One region of the Allobosea sp. AK1 genome, then DNA from elsewhere that is predicted to be linked to it. Evidence: predicted binding sites of a transcription regulator. Region 1 holds the regulator's gene; the other holds the start of a gene.

Region 1 (4,413 bases):
TCCGTCGTGATCACCTCGGTGACCTGGCGCGCGGCCAAGGCCGGCATGGTCACCGGCATCCTGCTGGCGCTCGCCCGCATCGCCGGCGAGACGGCGCCGCTGCTCTTCACCGCGCTCAACAACAATTTCTGGTTCTCGCCCTCGCTCGTGGGCGGCGTCTCCAACCTGCCTGTGACGATCTACCAGTTCGCCTCCGCCCCTTACGAGAACTGGCAGCAGCTCGCCTGGGCCGGTTCGCTCATCATCACCGTCTCGATCCTCGTGCTCTCGCTCGTTGCCCGGCGCATCGTCGCCAGCAGCAAGTAGAGCTTGAAACCAACCCGATCGCGACCGACCTTGAGGACTTAATGTCGATGCTTTCGACCCTTGAACTCTCCCCCCAGTCGCTCGATGCCGAGGCGCCCGTCCGGATCGCGGTGAAGAACCTCGATTTCTACTACGGCGAGCACAAGGCGCTGAAGAACATCAATCTCGACTTCCGTGATCGTCACGTCACGGCGCTGATCGGCCCGTCCGGCTGCGGCAAGTCGACCCTGCTGCGCATCTTCAACCGGATCTACTCGCTCTATCCGGAGCAGCGCGCGGAAGGGCAGATCATGCTCGACGGCCGCAACATCATCTCGAACGACGTCGATGTGAACGAATTGCGCTCGCGCGTCGGCATGGTCTTCCAGAAGCCGACGCCGTTCCCGATGTCGATCTACGACAACGTCGCCTTCGGCATCCGCCTCTACGAGAAGCCGCCGAAATCCGAGCTCGACGACCGTGTCGAGGGCGCGCTGCGCCGCGCCGCGCTTTGGGACGAGGTCAAGGACAAGCTGAAGAGCTCCGGCATGGGCCTCTCCGGCGGCCAGCAGCAGCGCCTCTGCATCGCGCGCACCATCGCGCAGAAGCCGGAAGTGATCCTGTTCGACGAGCCGACCTCGGCGCTCGACCCGATCTCGACCGGCAAGATCGAGGACCTGCTGGAGCAGCTCAAGAGCGATTTCACCATCGCCATCGTCACGCACAACATGCAGCAGGCGGCGCGCATCTCGCAGTACACGGCGTTCATGTATCTCGGCGAGGTCATCGAGTTCGCGCCGACCAACACGATCTTCATGAACCCGGCCAAGAAGCAGACCCAGGACTACGTCACCGGCCGTTTCGGCTAAGCGGCATTTTTGTTTCGCATCGGCTTGCCCGAAAACCGGTTTCCACTTTTCGGGCCGATGCGCCTGAGGAACACGCAATGACCGACCACATCGTCCGCTCCTACGACACCGATCTCGAAGGCATCCGCCGCAGCCTCGCCGAAATGGGCGGCATGGCCGAGCGCATGCTGGGCGACTCGACCGTCGCGCTCGTTCGCCGCGACACCGCGCTCGCCCAGAAGATCATCTCGGCCGACCAGCGCCTCGACAATCTCCAGCGCGAGGTCGAGGAAAAGGCCGTGCTCACCATCGCCCGGCGCCAGCCCCTGGCGCAGGACCTGCGCGAGCTGATCTCGGCGATCCGCCTTGCCTCCGACATCGAGCGCGTCGGCGACCTCGCCAAGAACATCGCCAAGCGCGCCGTCGCCATTGCCGGCCAGTTCCAGCCGCCGCATCGCGCGGTCGTCGGCCTCGAGCATATCAGCCGCCTCGTGCAGGCCCAGCTCAAGGACGTGCTCGACGCCTATGCCGCGACCAACGAGCAGAAGGCGCTCGAGGTCTGGAAGCGTGACGACGAGATCGACGCGCTTTACACCTCGCTGTTCCGCGAACTCCTGACCTATATGATGGAGGATCCGCGCAACATCACCTTCTGCACGCATCTGCTGTTCTGCGCCAAGAATATCGAGCGCATCGGCGACCACACCACCAATATCGCCGAGACGATCCATTACCTCGTCACTGGCGATTCCCTCGACGTGAACCGGCCGAAGCTCGACACGACCAATATCGAGGTCGAAGCGGTGACGGGAAGCTGAGGTCAAAGCCATCATGGCCGCACGTATCCTGATCGTCGAGGACGAGGAGCCGCTCACCCTGCTGCTGCGCTACAACCTCGAAGCCGAGGGCTTCGAGGTCGACAGCGTCGCGCGCGGGGATGACGCCGAGCTGCATCTGCGCGATTCCACGCCCGATCTGGTCCTGCTCGACTGGATGCTGCCGGGCCTCTCCGGCATCGAGCTCTGCCGGCGCCTGCGCTCGCGCCGCGACACCGAGCGCGTGCCGATCATCATGCTGACGGCGCGCGGCGAGGAGACCGAGCGCGTGCGCGGGCTTGCGACCGGCGCCGACGACTATGTCGTGAAGCCGTTCTCGCTGCCGGAGCTGATCGCCCGCATCCAGGCGCTTCTTCGCAGAGCGAAGCCTGGCCATGTCGCAGGGTTGCTCGCGGCCGGCGATCTCGAACTCGACCGCACGACGCGCCGCGTCCGGCGCGCCGGGAGCGAACTGCATCTCGGCCCGACCGAGTTCCGCCTGCTCGAGTTCCTGATGCAGGCGCCGGGCCGGGTCTATTCACGCGCCCAGCTCCTCGACGCCGTCTGGGGCCGCGACGTCTATATCGACGAGCGCACGGTCGACGTCCATGTTGGGCGGCTGCGCAAGGCGATCACGCCGGGCGACGCCAAGGACCCGCTGCGCACCGTGCGCGGAGCCGGCTACGCCTTCGACGAGACCTTCGCGCGCAGCGGAGCCGCGTAAGCCTCAGGCGTTCGGGCCGCCCTCGATATCGCCGGCCCAGGTCAGGGCCTTGTCATAGTCCTCGGGCTTGAAGGCGCGGACCTTGACGAAGGGGATCGCCGGGTCGAGCAGATCGACGAAGCCGGCGAGCCAGCCCTTGTCGGTGATCAGGGCTTCCTTGGGGAAGCGCCTGAGCTCCCAGAGCTTGCCGAGGCTGTAGCGCGCGTCCTTCCAGGCCGCGGCCAGCGTCATGTCGGTGAAATCGGTCATGTCGGCGAGGATGCCGAGCTTCTCGTGACGTTCGAGCCGGGCGTCGATATCGGCCATGATGGCGTCGAGATCGTCAGCCGTGAGCGTCTGCGACAGCCGATAGGCTGCGACATGGTCCGGGGCGGGCAGAATGGTGAGCATGGCTCCTCCTCCTCGGGGGACAACGCGCAGGCGAGGGGGAGGTTTCGCCGGGGCCGGTCAGACGTAAGGGGGCGGCGCGCGCGTCGCTGCGTCGAAGCTCTCGGCCTCGGCCCGCAGCCAGGCGATGAAGGCATCCAGCCCCGGCCGCGGCGGCTGGTCGAGCGGTCGCGTCAGCCAGCAGCCGATGGCGCTGGTGAAGCCGAGCCCCAGCGGATTGACGAGCGCGCCGGAGGCAAGCTCGTCGGCGACGTAGCAGCGTGGCGCCAGCGCGAGGCCGAGACCGGCGACGGCGGCGCTGGTGATCACGGAATAATAGCCGTAGCGCACGGTGTGCTCCGGCACTGCGCCGCGCAGGTCATGCGCTTCGGTGAACTCGGCCCAGAAGGTCGGCATCTGATAGTGCTGCAGCAGGGTCATCTTCTGGATATCGGCAGCGCGGCGGAAACCGCCCATCCGCTCGATCAGGCTGGGTGCCGCGACGAGCGCGACATCGCGGCCGAAGAGGAAATGCGCCTCCTTGCCGGGCCAGGGCGGGACGCCATGGGCGATCTCGATATCCGGTTCCTCCGTCTCGCTCTCGCTGACGTAATTGGTGAACTGCACGTCGACGCCGGGATGGGCCTCGGCGAAGGCCGGAAAGCGCGCCATCAGCCAGCGCTCGCCGGCGATCGCGACCATGTGCAGGCGGATCGGCCGGGCGATGGCGTTGCGCTCGGCGAGACGCCGTGCGCCGCGCTCCATCTGCTCCAGCGCGGCTTCCGCATAGGGCAGGTAGATCGCGCCGGCTTCGGTGAGCTTGAGGCCGAGCGGGCTGCGGTCGAACAGCACCGTGCCGAGATGATGCTCCAGCGAGAGGATCTGCTTGGACACCGCGCTCTGGGTCAGGTTGACCGCGAGAGCGGCGCGGGCCGTCGAGCCCAGCCTTGCGACGGTCGCGAACGCCCTCAGCGCCGCGGCTGACGGGGGTGGCCGGCTGGCCGCCATGGGGTATTCCTTTTTGGACTATCTCGGCGGAGATCGTTTCGTTTGCCGGCCTCTCGGTCAAGAGGCCATTCTTCCCTGACGGGAGGAACGAGATCATGAACCAGACGACCCGACTCTGGGGCGGGCGCTTCCGCAAGCCGCCGGACCCGCGGCTGATGAAGCTGTCGAGCGCCGCCGGCGAGCACGCAAGGCTGGTGCCGCAGGATGTCGCGGGCGGCAAGGCGCATGCGGCCGAACTCGGTCGCGCCGGCCTGCTGAGCGCGCAGGAGCTCGAGACCATCCTGACCGCGCTCGACGGGATCGCCCGCGACACGGTCGAGGGGCGGATCGCGCCCGGTCCCGATGACGAGGACGTCCACACCTTCAT
Region 2 (4,413 bases), 1.3 Mb from region 1:
CACCGCCGCCTCGATCACGCTCTTCGGGATCGATTGCAGGCCGGCGAGGAAGAACAGGAAATTGTAGCTGATCTGCTTCCAGGTCGCGGCGAGGATGACCAGCAGCATGGCGTGGTTGCCGTTGAGGCGCGGATTCCACGGGATACCCAGCGATTGCAGGCCCCGCGCGAGCATGCCGAGCGAGGGATCGAACATGAACAGCCAGAGCACGCCGGCGATGGCGGGCGCCACCGCATAGGGCCAGATCAGCAGGGTCTTGTAGATCTCGGCACCGCGGATCTGCCGGTCCGCCATCACGGCGAAGAGCAGTGCGATCGAGAGCGAGAGAACGCAGACGAAGGTGGAAAAGATCGCGGTGTTGACGAAGGCCTTGAGATAGCCGGGATCGGCAAAGAGCGCCTGGTAGTTCTCGAACCAGACGAACTGCGTCGAGATGCCGAAGGCATCCTCGAGCAGGAAGCTCTGCCAGACCGCCTGGCTCGCCGGCCAGTAGAAGAACACGATGGTGATCGCGAGCTGCGGCAGAAGCAGCAGGAAGGGGATCGTCAGCCCCTTGAAATATGCGTTCTTCTGCATCGGCTTCCTTGGAACGAGACGGCCATCCCGGGCGCAATTGCCCGGGATGGCCTCAGCTATGCAAGAGCGAAATGCTCAGCGGGCCGCAGTGCGCTCGAACTGGCGCAGCATCTGGTTGCCGCGCTCGACCGCCGCATCCAGCGCCGCCTGCGGCGACTTCTGGCCGTTCAGCGCCGCCTCCAGCTCCTCCGACCAGATGTCGCGGATCTGGACGAGGCTGCCGTAGCGCAGGCCCTTCGAGTTGTCGGTCGGGGCCTTGTTGGTCAGCTCGAGGATCGGGGTCTCGAGATAGGGCTTGTCCTTGTAGAAGCCGGACGCCTTGACCTTCTCATAGGCAGCCTTGGTGATCGGCAGGTAGCCCGACTCGGTATGCAGCTTCACCTGGCGGTCGACATTCGAGAGGAAGGTGAAGAACTTGGCGACACCCTTGTATTCGTTCGCCTTCTTGCCGCCCATCACCCAGAGCGAAGCGCCACCGATGATCGAGTTCTGCGGAGCGCCCTGCACGTCGGCATAGTACGGCATCGCGGCGTTGGCCCAGTCGAACTTGGCGTTCGCCTTGACGTTTCCGAAGAAGCCCGAGGAGGTCAGGAAGATCGGGCATTCGCCCGAGGTGAAGCGGCCTTCGCCATTATTGGTGCGGCCGGAATAGTCATAGGTCTTGTCCTTCTGCAGCTCGACCAGGTTGGTCCAGTGCTTCAGGAAGGCCGGGCTCTTGTTGAAGTTCAGCACGGCGTCGGCGCCGGCCATGCCGTTGACCTTGGTCGAGAGCGCGATGTTGTGCCAGGCCCCGAACTGCTCGATATTGGCCCAGGGCGCCCAGGCGTTCGAGACGCCGCATTTGTCGTAGCCGGCGGCCTTCAGCTTCTTGGCGGCCTCGAAGGTCTCGGGCCAGGTCTTCGGCGGCTTCTCGGGGTCGAGGCCCGCCTTCTTGAAGGCGTCCTTGTTGTACCACATCACCATCGACGAGGAGTTGAACGGCATCGAGAGCATCTCGCCCTTGGCCGTCGAATAATAGCCGCTGATCGCCGGCAGATAGGCGCTCGGATCGAATTTCTCGCCGGCTTCCTTCATCATCTCGTGGACCGGCTTGATCGCGCCCTTGGCCGACATCATCGTGCCGGTGCCGACCTCGAAGACCTGCAGGATGTGCGGCGCCTGGCCGGCGCGGAAGGCGGCGATGCCGGCGTTCAGCGTGTCGGGATAGGAGCCCTTGTAGACCGGAACGACCTTGTAGTCCTTCTGCGAGGCGTTGAAATCCTCGGAGAGCTTGACGACGACGTCGTTATTGGCGCCGGTCAGCGCGTGCCACCACTGGATCTCGGTCTGCGCGAGGGCAGGCGAGGCGCCGGCCAGCGCAAAGGCCGCGACCGACATCAGGATGCGCGATTTGATGCTCATGGAATGTCTCCCTTCCGCGGGCGGGCGCCGCCGCGGTTCTTGTCGTTGGTGCGCAAGCTAGCATGAAGCGCAGGCGACATTTCAATGACAAATCGATGACGACCAGCGCAATCAGCCTATGGTCTGGGTCGGAGGTCCGGCATCGACCGTGACGGCCTCTCGCTTGCACATTCCGGCAGAACCGGCTGATCTGCGCTCCCCGATCCGAATCCGCCTGTGGATGCCACCATGCCCAGCCTCGACCTTGCCGTGACCACGACCCTGCCCGCGGATGCCGAGGCCGCCGCGCTCGCAGGCCGCGTCTGGCGTCCCGATCTCGGCGGGCCCGCCGTGGTGACGCTGCGCGGTGGGCAGGTGATCGATGTCACCCAGAGCTTCGCGACCAGCCGCGACCTCTGCGAGAACGCCGATCCGGCGGCTGCGTTGCGCGCGGCCCAGGGCGAGGCGATCGGTTCGCTCCCCGACATCCTCGCCAACACGCCTGTGGACGGCCGCGACCCGACGCGGCCCTGGCTGCTCTCGCCGCTCGACCTGCAGGCGGTGAAGGCGGCCGGCGTCACCTTCGCGGTCTCGATGCTGGAGCGCGTGATCGAGGAGAAGGCGCGCGGCAACCCGGCCGCCGCAGCGACGATCCGCGAGGAGATCGGCAAGCTCATCGGCGACGATCTCTCGAAGCTGAAGCCCGGCTCGCCCGAGGCGATGCATCTCAAGGAGGTGCTGATCAAGCAGGGCGCCTGGAGCCAGTATCTCGAGGTCGGCATCGGGCCGGATGCCGAGATCTTCACCAAGGCGCCGCCGATGTCGACGGTCGGCACCGGCGCTGACGCCGGCCTGCATCCGGCCTCGAGCTGGAACAATCCCGAGCCGGAGATCGTGCTGATCGTCGCCTCGGATGGGCGGATCATCGGCGCCACGCTCGGCAACGACGTCAACCTGCGCGATGTCGAGGGCCGCTCGGCCCTGCTGCTCGGCAAGGCCAAGGACAACAACGCCGCCGCGGCGGTCGGCCCCTTCATCCGCCTGTTCGATGCCGGTTTCACGCTCGACCATGTCCGCCGGACGACGGTGACGCTGACGGTCGAGGGGCAGGACGGCTTCCGGCTGGAGGGCTCCTCCTCGATCGCTAAGATCAGCCGCGACCCTGCCGATCTCGCGGCCCAGATGATCGGCCCGCATCATCAATATCCGGACGGGGCAGCGCTCTATCTCGGCACCATGTTCGCGCCGATCAAGGATCGCGATGCGCCCGGCGGCGGCTTCACCCATAAATACGGGGACATCGTCACCATCGCCGCGCCCGAGCTCGGCAGCCTGGTCAACCGGATGAAGCGCACCGATGAATGCGCACCCTGGACCTATGGCGCCTCGCATCTGATGCGTTACCTGGCTGGGCGCGGACTGCTCTGACCCGGCACCGGAACGGGCGAACTGACAGCAAGGCAGCAGCGGAACCGCGGGTTCTTACCGAAATTCGGCGAGAACCTGCCTTTCCGTCAGGCAGCTGGTAAGTTTTTTCTGCCACAGAGCGGGCTGGACCAGGAGGGTTCGGCGTGGCGATGAGCGAAATCGGGACAGAAAACTCCCAAGTCGACGGCAAGGATTTCATCGGCAAGGGAGCAGCGATGCGCTTGGCCGGCTCGCCCCTCGCCTGGATCGTGGCTTTCGCCGCATTGGCCGTCGCGGCGCTGATCCTGCCGCTGCGCCTGCCGCTCGGGCCCAATGCCTGGGATACGGTGGTCTATCTCGACGCGATCCAGCGCATCGGCCTCGGCCAGGTCCCGACCATCGATTTCTTCGCGCCGATCGGTCCACTCGGCTTCTATTTTGCCGCCGGGCTCGACGCCGTTTTCCCCGATGCGCAGCCGATGCTGCTGATCAACTGGGCGTTACTGCCGATCATGCTGCCGGTGCTGGCGCTGCTCGCCGGCGAGGTCGCCCGGCGCTCCCGCCCGCAGGCTTTGGCGCTGGTGCTGCCCTTCCTGCTGTTCGCGGCGCTGCCGATCAACCTGCACGGGCTCTACCCCTCGCCCGGCTTCGACGGGTACGGCTTCTACAACCGCCATGTCGCCTTGCAGCTCTACCTGCTGATCGCGACCCTATTGTTCGTGCCGCGGCGCAGCTTGCAGATCGCGCTCGTGGCCGTGCTGATGCTGACGCTCTTCCTGACGAAGGTCACGGGCGCCGTCTCCGGCACGCTCCTCGTCGGCTACGCCACGCTGAGCGGCCGGATGCGCTTCCGCGATGCGACCATCGCTGCCGGGCTCGTCATCCTCGCACTGGGCGTGCTGGAACTCGCGACCGGGCTCAGCTCCGCCTACATCATCGATATCCTGACCCTTCTCGGCCTCAACACCGGTACGCTGCTGCCGCGCTTCCTGACAGTGGCCTCGGTCAAGTTCAACGTGATCGGCCCGTCGCTGATCCTGCTCGCCGTGC

Evidence for each region. The regulator PhoB, encoded in region 1, activates phosphate uptake and scavenging genes when phosphate is short. The targets are predictions, from matches to a motif close to TGTCATNNANCTGTCAT.
Region 2: the regulator PhoB is predicted to act here: its motif matches at 2,062-2,078, upstream of ugpB (sn-glycerol-3-phosphate ABC transporter substrate-binding protein UgpB).

Annotation. Positions count from the first base shown of each region.
Region 1 is NZ_VFMG01000001.1:1,281,409-1,285,821, reverse strand. Features, by position in the region: gene pstA (phosphate ABC transporter permease PstA) at 1-306, shown strand, start outside; gene pstB (phosphate ABC transporter ATP-binding protein PstB) at 348-1,154, shown strand; gene phoU (phosphate signaling complex protein PhoU) at 1,232-1,951, shown strand; gene phoB (phosphate regulon transcriptional regulator PhoB) at 1,965-2,672, shown strand; gene FHT98_RS06540 (SpoIIAA family protein) at 2,676-3,062, opposite strand; gene FHT98_RS06535 (LysR family transcriptional regulator) at 3,120-4,046, opposite strand; gene argH (argininosuccinate lyase) at 4,142-4,413, shown strand, end outside.
Region 2 is NZ_VFMG01000001.1:2,623,736-2,628,148, reverse strand. Features, by position in the region: gene ugpA (sn-glycerol-3-phosphate ABC transporter permease UgpA) at 1-576, opposite strand, end outside; gene ugpB (sn-glycerol-3-phosphate ABC transporter substrate-binding protein UgpB) at 652-1,977, opposite strand; gene FHT98_RS13020 (fumarylacetoacetate hydrolase family protein) at 2,206-3,384, shown strand; gene FHT98_RS13015 (hypothetical protein) at 3,528-4,413, shown strand, end outside.